DNA from 2 places in the Streptomyces tyrfis genome. Region 2 is predicted to be linked to the other one. Evidence: riboswitches for the same ligand, from Rfam matches in the RefSeq annotation. Region 2 holds a riboswitch; the other holds the start of a gene.
The links. A riboswitch is a leader RNA that binds a small molecule or an ion and turns the genes downstream of it on or off. The one in region 2 is predicted to bind cyclic di-AMP.

Region 1: another riboswitch for cyclic di-AMP. It lies ahead of WA762_RS11890 (C40 family peptidase); the one in region 2 lies ahead of WA762_RS29655 (transglycosylase family protein).

Annotation. Positions count from the first base shown of each region.
Region 1 is NZ_JBAGJZ010000012.1:66,436-74,096, reverse strand. It holds gene WA762_RS11900 (ATP-dependent Clp protease proteolytic subunit) at 230-868, shown strand; gene WA762_RS11895 (hypothetical protein) at 876-1,184, shown strand; cyclic di-AMP (ydaO/yuaA leader) riboswitch at 1,557-1,720, shown strand; gene WA762_RS11890 (C40 family peptidase) at 1,724-2,197, shown strand; gene WA762_RS11885 (ATP-binding protein) at 2,322-2,753, opposite strand; gene WA762_RS11880 (hypothetical protein) at 3,106-3,411, shown strand; gene WA762_RS11875 (8-amino-7-oxononanoate synthase) at 3,404-4,546, opposite strand; gene bioB (biotin synthase BioB) at 4,688-5,851, shown strand; gene WA762_RS11865 (adenosylmethionine--8-amino-7-oxononanoate transaminase) at 5,844-7,148, shown strand; gene bioD (dethiobiotin synthase) at 7,150-7,661, shown strand, end outside.
Region 2 is NZ_JBAGJZ010000051.1:46,502-54,162, forward strand. It holds gene WA762_RS29640 (nucleoside triphosphate pyrophosphohydrolase) at 1-516, shown strand, start outside; gene WA762_RS29645 (cytochrome P450 family protein) at 526-1,974, shown strand; gene WA762_RS29650 (transglycosylase family protein) at 2,122-3,132, shown strand; cyclic di-AMP (ydaO/yuaA leader) riboswitch at 3,433-3,603, shown strand; gene WA762_RS29655 (transglycosylase family protein) at 3,607-4,356, shown strand; gene eno (phosphopyruvate hydratase) at 4,756-6,042, shown strand; gene WA762_RS29665 (FtsB family cell division protein) at 6,165-6,635, shown strand; gene WA762_RS29670 (DUF501 domain-containing protein) at 6,857-7,489, shown strand; gene WA762_RS29675 (Ppx/GppA phosphatase family protein) at 7,486-7,661, shown strand, end outside.

The sequences.
Region 1 (7,661 bases), on a different contig from region 2:
GACTGCTCCACTCGGCTTCAGCGAGGGCGAAGCAGCCTGATGCTCAAGCCATCGTGACGGACTGTGAGACATCCGCCCTCAGCGAACGGCAAAACTCTCCGACCTGGGCGTTTCAGCGGATCACCAGGACGTACCCCCATCATGATCTTCTGTACGTCCTGTACATTTCTTACAGGCGCTGACGCGGTCCCGACACGGGCCCGCGCAGGCCCTCGACGAGAGGCAGCCCATGTCGTTCCGCCCCGCCGCCCGATACGCACTGCCCGAGTTCACCGAGCGCACGGCTCATGGAACCCGCACCTTCGACCCGTACTCCAAGCTGCTGTCCGAGCGAATCGTCCTCCTCGGCACCGAACTCGACGACACCGCGGCCGGTGACCTGATCGCGCAGCTCATCCATCTGGAATACGCCGCACCGGACCTGCCGGTCTCGCTCTACATCAACTCCCCCGGGGGTTCGTTCGCGGCCATGACCGCCGTCCACGACACGATGGAGTTCCTCGCCTGCGAGGTGGAGACGTACTGCCTGGGCCAGGCAGGGGCCTGCGCCGCCGTCCTGCTGGCCGCGGGCGCCCCGGGCCGGCGGCATATGCTGCCCGGGGCCCGGGTGATCCTGCGTCAGCCCGCCCTCGCCGAGCCGGTACGAGGACGCCCGTCGGATCTGGAGAACGAGGCGGCGGAGCTGGAACGGGTCCGCCGGACGCTCGTCGCGCTGCTGGCCCGTCACACGGGCCGCGACGGCGCGCGTGTCGCCGGTGACATCGAGCGCGATCTCGTCCTCGATGCGCCGGGCGCGCTGGCGTACGGCCTGGCGGACCACGTCCTGGCGAGCCGGAAGACGTCGCTCCGGCCGTCCGGTCCGAAGTGAGCGACTGATGCGCACGCCCGAGACGCCTCCGCTTCCGGCTCTGACCCGCGCCGAGGGCGAGTTCATCGACCGCTACCTCGAAGTCGTCGATCAGCTGGGCCGGATCAATCCGGTGCACGGCGGCGACACCTACGGCGCGCTGCGCGCCGCGCAGGCACTGGCCGCGCATGCGGGCGCGCTGCGGGACGCCCTGACGCTCATGCACGAGCGCGGCGAGGCGCGGCTCCACGCCGGCACCCTCGCCCGGGCGCTGCGCGTGCTGGACGGGGAGCGGCGGTGCGGGCGGATCGCCCTGCCGCCCGTTCCGGGGAGTTGAGCACGCGTCCGGTCGCCGTCGCCGCCGCCGGAGAACCGGCCGCCTCCCCACACGACACGCCCGACGATCAAACCGATTTTCCTACTCTTTCAGCGTAGAAAACACCGTTTGCAGGCAAAATTCCAACTTGCGGTTTTCGGATGATAGGTGCACGAGATACGCCCTTACGTGCCTGATGCACACCGGGCGCACACGCGCAACCGGGTGCTCGAAAACGTCAGCTCCACTCGAACAGGTCAGTCGTGAGGACTCTCACATATCGTCGTTTCAGCTCGGAAATACGACTGTCGGTGAGTCAAGATCCCTGGGACGACAAGCCCCCGCCACCGCGGCGGGGCGGTCCGGGCGGACGCCGAGTCCTGCCGCCGCCCGGATGACTGGTCGACGGAAGTGGATCGGCAGGAGTGGAGGACCCGAGCACAACGGGTCGACCGGTTCACGGTCGGCCCTCGGGGTGAAGCCGCCGAGCGCGGCCGGGCAACTTCGCCAGCCCGAACCCGACAGGTCATCCTTCACAGGCGGCTGACGAAGGGTTGCGCATGACTGCGCAGGTTCATGTCCCGTCTCTGCTCGCCCGGGCCGGTACGGCCTCGGTTCTGACTCTGGCCGCCGTCGGGGGCACCATGCTCGCCCCGGGCGCCGCCACGGAGGCCCAGGCGGCCGCTCCATCGCTGAAGGCGCTCAACATCGCGGCGTCGAAGAAGGGGGCGCCGTACCGGTGGGGGGCGAGCGGCCCCTACCGGTTCGACTGCTCCGGCCTGACGGTCTATTCGTTCAAGAAGGCCGGCAAGAAGCTCCCCCGCACCGCCCAGCAGCAGTACAACAAGACCCGCCATGTCTCGGCCCGGCACCGGCAGCGCGGTGACCTGGTCTTCTTCCACTACGGTCGCAGCGTCTACCACGTGGGGATCTACGCCGGGCACAACAAGATCTGGCACTCGCCGAGGACCGGCGCGGTCGTCCGCCTGGAGAAGATCTGGTCGAAGAGCGTCTACTACGGCCGCGTCCGCTGACGCCTCGCCCTCCGGCGGCCGGGTCCTCCGGCCTCCTCCGGCACGCCGGAGGGCCCCGCACGGCGCCGCACCGGCACCGGGGAGGCGGCCCGTCCGGTAAGACCTGGCCGGCCGGGCGAAACGTTCAGCTCCGCGCGGAGCCGCCGCACGGCAGGTCGATCCACACCGTCTTGCCGCCGTCGGCGGTGGGGGTGACGTGGAGTCGGCCGCCGCGCTCCTCGGCCAGCTTCCGGATGATCACCATGCCTCGCCCGTTGTCCTGCTGGACGGCCACGGGCAGCCGTCGGGGCAGGCGCGGGTGGCTGTCCGTCACTCCGAGGCGCAGCAGCTCCTCCCGTTCCAGCCTCAGCTCCACGGTGAAGGTGGGCGACTGGCCGAGGGTGTGCTGGACGGCGTTGGTCGCGAGCTCCGAGACGATCAGCCGGACGGCGTCGGCGAGGCCGTCGTCCGCGGTCAGGCCCCATTCGGTGAGCACTCGGAACGTGTGTCTGCGGGCCGCCGGGACCGAGACCGGCTCGCTCGGCAGAGTGATGCTTGCTTCCTGATGGTCTGCCACGGCGAGCCACCCCTTTCCCACCCGGACCGGCACGTTCCCGGTCCTGGTTCCGCTTCGCGTCAGATTGCCACTGATCGCACCCGCTGTGACGCCGATCCCACAAGATATGCATATATCTGTCGCTCGATGCGGTGAACGCGGCCGCGCGAAACCGCACGCGCGCGCCGCACCGACCGCCCGGCGCGAGAGGGAGGGAGCCCGCGCATCCGGCGCGGACCCGTGGTACGACGCCGCGAGCCCGGGGAGAAGGTCCGGAGCCCGCGTCACGCCTCGGGACCGACCCGCCGGAAGACCGCGCGGACAGTCGGCCGACACCAGTCGGCGATCAACCGCGTCAGGGCCGGGCGGCGGGATGCGGCCGACCGAGGTGAACCGGCTGCTGGACACGTACGGCGTGGCCGGCGCGGGGCCGCGCACGCTCCTGGCCGGTCCGCCCGAGGAGGTCGTCACGTCGGACTTCTCCGCTCGGCACGAACCGCGCCGGCGGCGGAGCAGCCGCAGCACGGGGCTGAACGAGTGCGTGGAGACCGGCCCGTCCGGTGCCGGCCGGCTGTCCGCCCCGGACTCCAGGTGCGTGTCCGGTCCGCCGCCGCGGTTCGCCGCGGCGGCGGACCGGGCCTCGTTCGTCTCCGGTCCGTGCCGCGCTCCGGTCAGCTGACCGGAGCGGTCCGCCGCACGGTCTCCACCGCCGCGTCGACCTGCTCGTCCGTCAGATCGGCGCGCGCGGTCAGCCGCAGCCGGGAGACTCCGTCGGGCACCGACGGCGGACGGAAGCACCCTACGGCGATCCCCGCTTCACGGCAGTCGGCCGCCCAGCGGGCCGCCGCGTCCGCCGAAGGGGCCCGTACCGAGACCACCGCCGAGTCCGGGCGCACCGCCGTCAGACCGGCCGCGGTGAGCCGCTCGAAGAGCCCGGCGGCGACCGCGCGGACCCGGGCGGCGCGCCCCGGCTCCCGGGCGAGCACGCGCAGGGCGGCGAGGGCCGCGCCGACGGCGGCCGGGGCCAGGCCGGTGTCGAAGATGAACGTCCGGGCCGTGTTGACGAGGTGCTCGATCACCCGGGCGGGGCCGAGGACCACCCCGCCCTGGCTTCCCAGGGACTTGGAGAGGGTGAGCGTGGCGACCACGCCCTCGTCGCCGGCGAGCCCCGCGACGGCGAGCGAGCCCCGGCCGCCCTCCCCCAGCACACCCAGGCCGTGTGCGTCGTCGACGAGCAGCGCCGCCCCCTCCGCCCGGCACACTCGGGCCAGGGGGGTCAGCGGTGCGGCGTCGCCGTCGACCGAGAAGACCGAGTCGGTGACCACGAGGGCCCGCCCTTCGCGGGTCCGCAGGGCCTTGCGCACGGCGTCGGGATCGGCGTGCGGGACGACGAGGGTCTCGGCCCGGGACAACCGGCAGCCGTCGATGATCGACGCGTGGTTGCCCGCGTCGGACACGATCAGCGAGCCCCGGCCGGTGAGCGCGGTGAGGGCGGCCAGGTTCGCGGCGTACCCCGACGACAGCACCAGCGCTGCCTCGAACCCGCAGAACGCGGCCAGTTCGTGTTCGAGTTCGGCGTGCAGGGCGGTGGTGCCGGTGACGAGCCGCGAGCCGGTCGCACCGCCGCCCCAGCGGCGCGCGGCGTCGGCCGCCGCCGCGGTGACCTCGGGGTGCCGGGTCAGCCCCAGATAGTCGTTGCTCGCGAGGTCCAGCAGCTCGGCCGCGGCGGGGCGGGGGCGGAGCGTCCGGACGAGTCCGGCGTCCGCGCGGCGGCGTGCCGCGTCGTCGATCCAGTCGAACGGGGCGTAGGACATGGGCGGTCCTTTTGTAGGCAGTTCACAGACCCTAACCGCGGGCGCAGCAGGGCATGGTGTGGCAATACACACACCATTCACAGGGTCTGTTGTCCGGTTCCTCCTTGGCTGCGGGGTGCGCCATGGGCCAGGATCAACGCCATGGACCTCCTGAACACGCTGGTGGACAAGGGGCTGCGGCGCGAGCCGCCGACCCGTGAAGAAGCGCTCGCCGTACTGGCGACCTCGGACGACGACCTGCTCGACGTGGTGGCCGCGGCCGGGAAGGTGCGCCGTCAGTGGTTCGGGCGGCGGGTGAAGCTGAACTATCTGGTCAACCTCAAGTCCGGTCTCTGCCCCGAGGACTGCTCGTACTGCTCCCAGCGGCTCGGTTCGAAGGCCGGGATCCTCAAGTACACCTGGCTGAAGCCGGAGGACGCGTCGAAGGCCGCCGCCGCGGGTGTGGCGGGGGGCGCGAAGCGGGTGTGCCTGGTGGCGAGCGGCCGCGGCCCGACGGACCGCGACGTCGACCGGGTGTCGGAGACCATCGCGGCGATCAGGGAGCGGCACGAGGGCGTCGAGGTGTGCGCCTGCCTCGGGCTGCTCTCCGACGGGCAGGCCGAGCGGCTGCGCGCGGCGGGCGCCGACGCGTACAACCACAACCTCAACACGTCCGAGGGGACGTACGGGGACATCACCACCACCCACACCTACGCGGACCGGGTGGAGACCGTGCGGCAGGCACAGGCGGCCGGGCTCTCCGCGTGTTCCGGGCTGATCGCCGGGATGGGCGAGACCGACGCCGACCTGGTCGACGTGGTCTTCTCGCTGCGCGAGCTCGATCCGGACTCGGTGCCCGTCAACTTCCTGATCCCGTTCGAGGGAACCCCGCTGGCGAAGGAGTGGAACCTCACCCCGCAGCGGTGCCTGCGGATCCTGGCGATGGTCCGGTTCGTCTGCCCGGACGTGGAGGTGCGGCTCGCGGGCGGGCGGGAGGTGCATCTGCGGTCGATGCAGCCGCTGGCGCTGCACCTGGTCAACTCGATCTTCCTGGGCGACTACCTCACCAGCGAGGGGCAGGCCGGGCAGGCGGACCTGGACATGATCACGGACGCCGGTTTCGAGGTGGAGGGCGCGGACACGACGACGCTGCCGGCGCACCGCGCCCCCGGTGGGGACGGCTGCGAGTCGGGGGGCGGCGGCGGGTGCGCGCCGTGCGCCGACGCGCCCGGGGCGGACGACGCCGGGGAGGGTCCGGCGGCGCGCCCGGATCTGGTGGCGGTGCGCCGGCGCGGCGCGGGCACGGATCTCGCCCCCAATGCCTGAGCCGCTCTCCCCCGCCGAGCTGCGCTCCCTGGACCGCGCCCATGTCTGGCATCCGTACGGCCCGATGCCCGGGCGCCAGGAACCGCTGGTCGTGGAGTCCGCGTCCGGGGTGCGGCTCCGGCTGGCCGAACCGGCCCACGGACGGCGTGAACTGGTCGACGGCATGTCGTCGTGGTGGTCGGCGGTGCACGGCTACAACCACCCGGTGCTCAACGCGGCGGCCCGCGGTCAGCTGGACCGGATGAGCCATGTGATGTTCGGGGGTCTCACCCATGAGCCCGCCGTGCGTCTGGCCACGAGGCTGGTCGGGATCACCCCGGAGCCGCTGCGGCATGTCTTCCTCGCGGACTCGGGCTCGGTGTCGGTCGAGGTCGCGGTCAAGATGTGCCTGCAGTACTGGCGTTCGGCCGGACGGCCCGCCAAGCAGCGGCTGCTGACCTGGCGCGGCGGCTATCACGGGGACACCTGGCAGCCGATGTCCGTGTGCGACCCCGAGGGCGGCATGCACGAGCTGTGGCGCGGCGTGCTGCCCGAACAGGTCTTCGCGGACGCGCCGCCGTCGGGTTTCGACGCGGAGCCGGACCCTGACTACGTGCGCCGCCTGCGGGAACTGGTCGCGCGGCACGCCGACCGGCTGGCGGCGGTGATCGTGGAGCCGGTGGTGCAGGGCGCGGGCGGGATGCGGTTCCACTCCCCCGCCTATCTGAGGGTGTTGCGCGAGGCGTGCGACGCGCATGACGTCCTGCTGGTGTTCGACGAGATAGCCACGGGTTTCGGCCGTACGGGAAAGCTGTTCGCGGCCTCCCACGCCGGGGTCGCGCCGGACGTCATGTGCGTGGGCAAGGCGCTGACCGGCGGCTATCTGACGATGGCGGCGACCCTGTGCACCGCCCGCGTCGCGGACGGGATCTCCCGCGGCGAGGTGCCGGTGCTGGCTCACGGCCCGACGTTCATGGGCAATCCGCTGGCCTCCGCCGTGGCCTGCGCCTCCGTCGACCTGCTGCTGGACGGCGACTGGGAACGGGACGTCGAACGGATCGGCGCGGGGCTGCGGGACGGCCTCGCGCAGGCGGCGGAGCTGCCCGGGGTGCGGGACGTGCGCACACTGGGCGCGATCGGTGTCGTGCAGCTCGACCACGAGGTGGACATGGCGGCCGCGACCCGGGCGGCGGTGCGGGAGGGCGTATGGCTGCGGCCGTTCCGCGACCTCGTCTACACCATGCCGCCGTATGTGACGGAGGACGACGACGTGGCGCGGATCTGCCGTGCCGTGTGCGCGGCCGCGAGGGAGGGCTGAGATGAGCGTCCTGGTGGTGACGGGCACGGACACCGAGATCGGCAAGACCGTCGTGACCGCCGCGGTGGCGGCGGCGTGGCGGGACCGGCGTGTCGCGGTGCTCAAGCCCGCGCAGACGGGTCTGGAGCCCGGTGAGCCGGGTGACGCGGCGGAGGTGAGACGGCTGGCGGGCAGCCATGTGACCGCGGTCGAACTGGCCCGGTTCCCCGAGCCGTTGGCGCCCGCCACGGCGGCGCGGAGGGCCGGTCTGCCGCCGGTGCGCCCGTACGAGATCGCCGAGGCCGCCGAGAAGTTGGCGACCGAGCACGACGTGGTGCTGATCGAGGGCGCGGGCGGCCTGCTCGTGCGGTTCGACGAGGAGGGCTCGACGCTCGCGGACGCGGCGCGGCTGCTGTCCGCTCCCGTGCTGGTCGTGGCGCGGGCCGGGCTGGGCACGCTCAACGCGACCGCGTTGACCGCGGAGGCGCTGCGTGCCCGGAGGCTGGAGTGCTCCGGCGTGGTGGTGGGCAGCAT
Region 2 (7,661 bases):
GCGTACGAACTCGTCGAGGCGATCGAGGACGGCGACCGCGACGAGCTCCGCGAGGAACTGGGCGACGTGCTCCTCCAAGTCGTCCTCCACGCCCGGATCGCCGAGGAGGGCGGCCCGGGGGAGGAGGACGAGCCGTTCTCCGTCGACGACGTGGCCGCGACCATCGTCGAGAAGCTCATCCACCGCCACCCGCACGTCTTCGGCGACGAGACCGCCGAGACCCCGGAGGAGGTGCGCGCGCACTGGCTGCGGACCAAGGCCGTCGAGAAGCGGCGCGCCTCCGTCACCGACGGGGTGCCGCTGGGCCAGCCCGGGCTGGCGCTGGCGGCGAAGCTCGCCTCCCGGGTCCGTGCCGCCGGGCTCGATGTGCCGCTCCCCGCCGGTGAGGGCATCGGCTACGAACTTCTCGCCCTCGCCGTACGCGCCGAACAGGACGGCGTGGACCCCGAGGCCGCGCTGAGGGCCGCGGGCCGCGCCTACCGGGACGCCATCCGGGCGGCCGAGGGCAACGGATAACGTCACAGGGTGAACCACACCCCCGCCGACCGCCCCGGGAAAGAGCCCGAGGGCCGCCCCGCCGACCAGCCAAAAGACCGGTCCGCGGGCCGTGTCGCCGATCAGTCCGGGAAGGAGCCCGAGGGCCCTCCCGCCGACCGGTCCGGAGACCGCCCCGCCGACCGGTCCGGAGACCGCCCCGGAGACCGCCCCGGAGACCGTCCCGGAGACGGCCCCACGGGCTGCCCGGCGGGCGCCCCCGAACTCTTCACCTGGGAGTTCGCCACCGACCCGTACCCCGCCTACGCCTGGCTGCGCGAGCACAGCCCCGTGCACCGCACCACCCTGCCCAGCGGCGTCGAGGCATGGCTGGTCACCCGGTACGCGGACGCCCGGCAGGCGCTCGCCGACGCCCGGCTCTCCAAGAACCCGGCGCACCACGCCGAGCCCGCGCACGCCAAGGGGAAGACCGGCATCCCCGGCGAGCGCAAGGCGGAGCTGATGACGCACCTGCTGAACATCGACCCGCCCGACCACACCCGGCTGCGCCGCCTGGTGTCCAAGGCGTTCACCCCGCGCCGGGTCGCCGCGTTCGCGCCGCGCGTCCAGGAGCTGACGGACCGGCTCATCGACCGCTTCGCCGCGGAGGGCCGGGCGGACCTCATCCACGACTTCGCGTTCCCGCTCCCCATCTACGCGATCTGCGACCTGCTCGGCGTCCCGCCGGAGGACCAGGACGACTTCCGGGACTGGGCGGGCATGATGATCCGGCACGGCGGCGGCCCGCGCGGCGGCGTCGCCCGGTCGGTGAAGAAGATGCGCGGCTACCTCGCGGAGCTCATCCACCGCAAGCGCGAGAACCCCGGGGACGACCTGATCTCCGGGCTGATCCGGGCGAGCGACCACGGCGAGCACCTCACCGAGAACGAGGCCGCCGCCATGGCCTTCATCCTTCTCTTCGCCGGCTTCGAGACCACCGTCAACCTCATCGGCAACGGCGTCTACGCGCTGCTGCGCAACCCCGCAGAACGCATACGGCTGCAACACGCCCTCGACGCGGGGGACGACGGGCTGCTGGAGACCGGGATCGAGGAACTGCTCCGCTACGACGGACCGGTGGAGCTGGCGACCTGGCGGTTCGCCACCGAGCCGCTCGCCCTCGGCGGACAGGACATCGCCCCCGGCGACCCGGTGCTCGTCGTGCTCGCCGCCGCCGACCGCGACCCGGCGCGCTTCACGGACCCCGACACCCTCGACCTCGCTCGGCGGGACAACCAGCACCTCGGATACGGGCACGGCATCCACTACTGCCTGGGCGCGCCGCTCGCCCGGCTGGAGGGGAGGACCGCGCTGGCCACGCTGCTGCGCCGCCTGCCGGACCTGCGACTGGCGGTGGAACCCGCCGATCTGCGGTGGCGCGGCGGGCTCATCATGCGCGGACTGCGCACCCTCCCCGTGGAGTTCGAGGCCCGGCCATGACCCCCGTTTCTGACGGAACGTCAATTCTGTGATGTTCGCGTGATCCGTGCTGCATCGACTTGTGACGCGCGTTCGAGTCCGGTTAGGTTCACCGTTCGACTCACCAGTCGCTCGTCAGAACTCGTCCGTCACACGGAAGGCAACCCCATGGGCTCCGCGAACGGCAGACACCGCCGCCCCCGTCAGGCACCCGCCATCGTCGTCGCCGCGGGTGTGACCGGATCCGCCATCGCCCTCCCGCTGCTGGGGGCGGGCGCCGCGCAGGCGGCCGACTCCGTGACCTGGGACCGGGTCGCGGAGTGCGAGAGCGGCGGCTCCTGGAGCGCCGACTTCGGGAACGGCTCCTACGGCGGCCTCCAGTTCACCCCGGAACTCTGGAAGGCGTACGGCGGTGAGGCGTACGCCCCGCGCGCCGACCTCGCCAGCCGCGCTCAGCAGATCGCCGTGGCCGAGAAGGTCCTGGCCGACCGGGGGCCGAAGGCGTGGCCGAGCTGCGCGACCCTCTCCGGGCTCGCCGTGAACGGGGCGCAGCCGGGGGTCGACCCGGGCGCGGCCCCCTCCGGCGGAGCCTCGAAGGGCGCCGGGACGGAGAAGGACGCCGGGCCGGCGGACGATGCCTCGCAGAAGCACGGGAAGGCGTCCGGCGAGGCTTCGGCGCCCCCGTCCGGCGAGAGCGCCACGCCGTCGGACGGCGCCGCGGGGGCGGACGCCGGAACAGGAACGGCGGAGGAGTCCCCGTCCGGAGAGTCGGCCACCCCGCCCTCCGATACGCACCGTTCGCCCGAATCAGGGGATATGACGGATTCACTCACCCCCTCGGCTCCGTCCGGGGAGTCCGACGAGGCGTCGGGCGCGGGCGGCAGGCATCGGGGGGCGCCGGCCGCCGAGGAGGGCCGGGGCGACTCGGACGGCGGCCTCGACCGCGAGTCGGGCCGCCACGCCTCGCGCGGCGAGGGCGGGGCGCGCGACGCGGCCGCCCCGGCGGCCGACGACGCGTACACCGTCCGTCCGGGTGACAATCTCTGGGCAATTGCTGACGCACAGAAAGTTCCCGGCGGATGGCCCGCGCTCTACGACGCCAACAAGGATGTCGTGGGCGACGACCCGGACCTCATCCTCCCCGGCCAGAGCCTCGATCTCGGTGTGAACGCCGACTGAGAGGGCCGGTCGACCGGCTGAGGGGGCCTCAAATCCTGGGGTAGTTCAGAGACCTATGTCCGCTTATGTGTAAGTGAGACATGGGTCTCTTTGCGTTCGCTGGCGTGTCGCGTTCGCCGAAGTTGTCCGTGTCCGCTCCGACCTGCGAAAACGACGGTTCCTCAGATGCAAGTACGGGATGATTGTCCGATGTGTCCATCTTTGAATATGAGGGTTATATGTGTTTACGGTCGGAACCGCTCGCACCGCGGGCCCCGTCGACCGTCACGCCGAATCCTGCCGTCGGTCGGAGGGACACAGACGCGTCAAGCGCCGTAGGCAGGAGCGGGGGAACCAGGTAGGCGCCGGCCCGGACCGTCGAAAGACGCGTCAGGACCGGCTTGGGGTGAAGTCGCGCGCTAGGACGCGCGACCGGGCAACTCACTCGCCCGAACCCGACAGCTCACCTCGTAGGCGTCGGTGAGGAGACGTTCCATGCTGTTTTCCGGCAAGGGCAAGCACCGCCGCCCGTCCAAGGCCGTCCGTGTCGCCACGCTCGCCGGTGTCGCCGGCTCCGCCGTCGCCGTTCCGCTGATGGGCGCGACCGGCGCCTCCGCCGCCTCCGTCGCCACCTGGGACGCCGTCGCCCAGTGCGAGTCCGGCGGCAACTGGTCCATCAACACCGGCAACGGCTACTACGGCGGCCTGCAGTTCTCGCAGTCCAGCTGGGCCGCCGCCGGCGGTCTGCAGTACGCCCCCCGCGCCGACCTGGCCACCAAGGCCCAGCAGATCGCCACCGCCGAGCGCCTCCTCGCCATGCAGGGCCCGGGCGCCTGGGGCTGCGCCTCCGCCGGCAACCTGCGCAACGACGGCGTCGACCCGGGCGTCAACACCTCCGCGAAGAAGCAGAGCACCCAGGCGGCTCCGAAGAAGCAGACGCAGCCGAAGCGCCAGTCGGCCCAGGCCCAGCCGCAGCAGGCCGAGCGCGGCCAGGCCCCCGCCTCCCGTTCCGACCGCCCCGCCGCGCCGCAGGCCGAGTCGAAGAAGACCGTCACCACCCCGACCGGCAAGAAGGTCAAGAAGGGCGACGGCGAGTACCAGGTCGCCTCCGGCGACTCGCTCAGCAAGATCGCCGCCGAGCACGGCGTCAAGGGCGGCTGGCAGCGGCTGTTCGAGCTGAACAAGGACATCGTCGAGAACGCCGACCTGATCTACCCGGGTCAGCAGCTCCACCTGACGAAGTAGTCCGGACCCCTCTCCTCTCCGGACTCCCCGGCCCGGCGCGCTCCCCTGCGCGCCGGGCCGGGGTTTCTGCTCGGCGCACGCGCCGCGCGCCGACGCGGCCCCACGCGCCCCGCGCCCGGGTGTGCGCCGCGCCCGAGTACGAAGCGCGGCGCGCCCGGGCGTATGCCGCCCGCGCACGCCGCCGGCGGGCGGCGCTCGTGTGCGGGGCCGCTCGTTCAACTGTTGTAGTTACTGATCTGTAATCTTCTGCCCGTTTGTCCGGAACGTGACCTCTCGGGTCCTTTTTCGTCCCAGGGGGCGGGCGGTCGTCGGGCTGAGCGGGCGGGGCCGGTTAGGCTCTTGTCGCAAGGCCAAAGTGACCCTGCAGAACCAGTGTCATATCCCAGAAGGAGATGCCTCGTGCCGTCCATCGACGTCGTCGTAGCCCGGGAAATCCTCGACTCCCGCGGAAACCCCACGGTCGAGGTCGAGGTCGGCCTCGACGACGGCAGCACGGGCCGTGCTGCCGTGCCGTCCGGCGCCTCCACCGGTGCGTTCGAGGCCATCGAGCTTCGTGACGGCGACCCCAACCGCTACCAGGGCAAGGGCGTCGAGAAGGCCGTCCTCGCCGTGATCGAGCAGATCGGCCCGGAGCTCGTCGGCTACGACGCGACCGAGCAGCGGCTGATCGACCAGGCGATGTTCGACCTGGACGCCACCGAGAACAAGGGCTCGCTCGGCGCCAACGCCATCCTCGGCGTCTCGCTGGCCGTCGCGCACGCCGCCTCCGAGGCGTCGGACCTGCCGCTCTTCCGCTACCTCGGCGGCCCGAACGCGCACCTGCTGCCCGTGCCGATGATGAACATCCTCAACGGCGGCTCGCACGCGGACTCCAACGTGGACATCCAGGAGTTCATGATCGCCCCGATCGGCGCGGAGTCCTTCTCCGAGGCGCTGCGCTGGGGCGCCGAGATCTACCACACGCTGAAGAAGGTCCTGAAGACCAAGGGCCTGTCGACCGGCCTCGGCGACGAGGGCGGCTTCGCGCCGAACCTGGAGTCGAACCGCGCCGCCCTCGACCTCATCGTCGAGGCCATCAAGGAAGCCGGGTACGTCCCGGGCAAGGACATCGCGCTCGCGCTCGACGTCGCCGCGTCCGAGTTCTACAAGGACGGCAAGTACGAGTTCGAGGGCGAGTCCCGCTCGGCCGCCGAGATGACCGAGTACTACGAGGAGCTCGTCTCCGCGTACCCGCTGGTCTCCATCGAGGACCCGCTGTACGAGGACGACTGGGCGGGCTGGAAGGTCATCACCGACCGGCTCGGCGCCAAGGTGCAGATCGTCGGTGACGACCTGTTCGTCACCAACCCGGAGCGTCTGGCCCGCGGCATCGAGGAGGGCGCGGCCAACGCCCTGCTCGTCAAGGTCAACCAGATCGGCTCGCTGACCGAGACCCTGGACGCCGTCGAGCTCGCCCAGCGCAACGGCTTCAAGTGCATGATGTCGCACCGCTCCGGCGAGACCGAGGACGTCACCATCGCCGACCTCGCCGTCGCGGTGAACTGCGGCCAGATCAAGACCGGCGCCCCGGCCCGCTCGGACCGCGTCGCCAAGTACAACCAGCTGCTGCGCATCGAGGAGATCCTCGACGACGCCGCGGTGTACGCGGGCCGCTCGGCGTTCCCCCGGTTCCGTCCGGCCGACTGACCGCGCGGCGGGGCCGGTTCACCGGTCCCGCAAGAGCCGTAGGGCCCCCGCCTCCGTCCGTCCCCGCACCCGGTCCCGTACCGTGTGCGGGGACGGACGTGTGTGAAGGGGAGGCGGGGACGATGGCCGCGAAGGACCGGGACCGGTTCTCCACCGCCACCCGGCTGCGGCTGCTCGGCGAGCAGACCGCCGCCCGTGTCTACCGGTCGCAGAGCCGCAGGCAGGACCGCCGCTCCCGGCTCACCGGCCGGGCGGCCTTCCTCGCCCTCGTCGTCTGCACCCTGGTGGTCGCGCTCGCCTACCCGATGCGCCAGTACGTCTCGCAGCGGGACGAGATCGCCGACCAGGAGCGGCTGGCCCGGGAGGCCCGGGCCCGCACCGAGCAGCTGCGCGACGAGAAGGCGCGGCTCCACGACGACGCGTACATCAAGCAGCTGGCCCGCAAGCACCTCCACTACCTCCTCCCCGGGGAGACGGGCTACACGGTGATCGACCCCGACGCGGTCAAGGAGCGCAACGGCGAGACGGACACGTCCGGCCGGCCGTGGCACGCCAACCTCTGGGACGGGGTCGACAGCGCCGACCGCCGCTGACCCGGACCCGCCGCCGAGCCGGGCCGAGGCGGGCCGAGGCGGGCCGCCCCGCTCCCGCTCGCTCCCGGGCGTTCCCCCGCTCGCCCCCGCTCGCCCTCCCGCGCCGGCCCCGGTCGCCCGTCGGCCCGTTCCCGGGCCCGGGCGGGCCCGGAACGCCTCGCCGCGCGTGGGGCATAGTGGGGTGTCAGCAGGCCAGAACCGGAAACAGAACTTAGGCAGGCATGGAAACCCCTCCTCCGCAGACCGAGTCCACCGAGCCCACCGAGGCGGACATCGCCGCGTTCCAGCAGCAGCTGGGCCGTCCGCCCCGCGGGCTGCGCGCGATCGCCCACCGCTGCCCGTGCGGCAACCCCGACGTGGTCGAGACGCGGCCCCGGCTGGAGGACGGCACGCCGTTCCCGACGACGTACTACCTGACGTGCCCGCGCGCCGCCTCCGCGATCGGCACGCTGGAGGCGAACGGCGTCATGAAGGAGATGACCGAGCGCCTCGGACGGGACCCCGAGCTGGCCGCCGCGTACCGGGCCGCGCACGAGGACTACATCGCCCGGCGCGACGCCATCGAGGTGCTGGCCGGCTTCCCCAGCGCGGGCGGCATGCCGGACCGGGTGAAGTGCCTGCACGTGCTGGTCGCGCACTCGCTGGCGGCGGGCCCCGGGGTGAACCCGCTGGGCGACGAGGCGATCGCGATGCTGCCGGAGTGGTGGCGCAAGGGGCCGTGCGTGACGCCCGCGGAGCCGCCGTCCGGTGACGGGTGGCAGGTGGCGGACGCCGACGGCGGCTGGTTCGCCGCCCGCCCCGTCGACGGCGAGGACGCCGACGGCCCCGCCGGCCCCGAGGACGGCGACCGGTGACCCGCGTCGCGGCGATCGACTGCGGCACCAACTCCATCCGCCTGCTGGTCGCCGACGCCGACCCGTCCACCGGCGAGTTCGTCGAGCTGGACCGCCGGATGGAGATCGTCCGCCTGGGCCAGGGCGTGGACCGCACCGGCCGGCTCGCCCCCGAGGCCCTGGAGCGGACCTT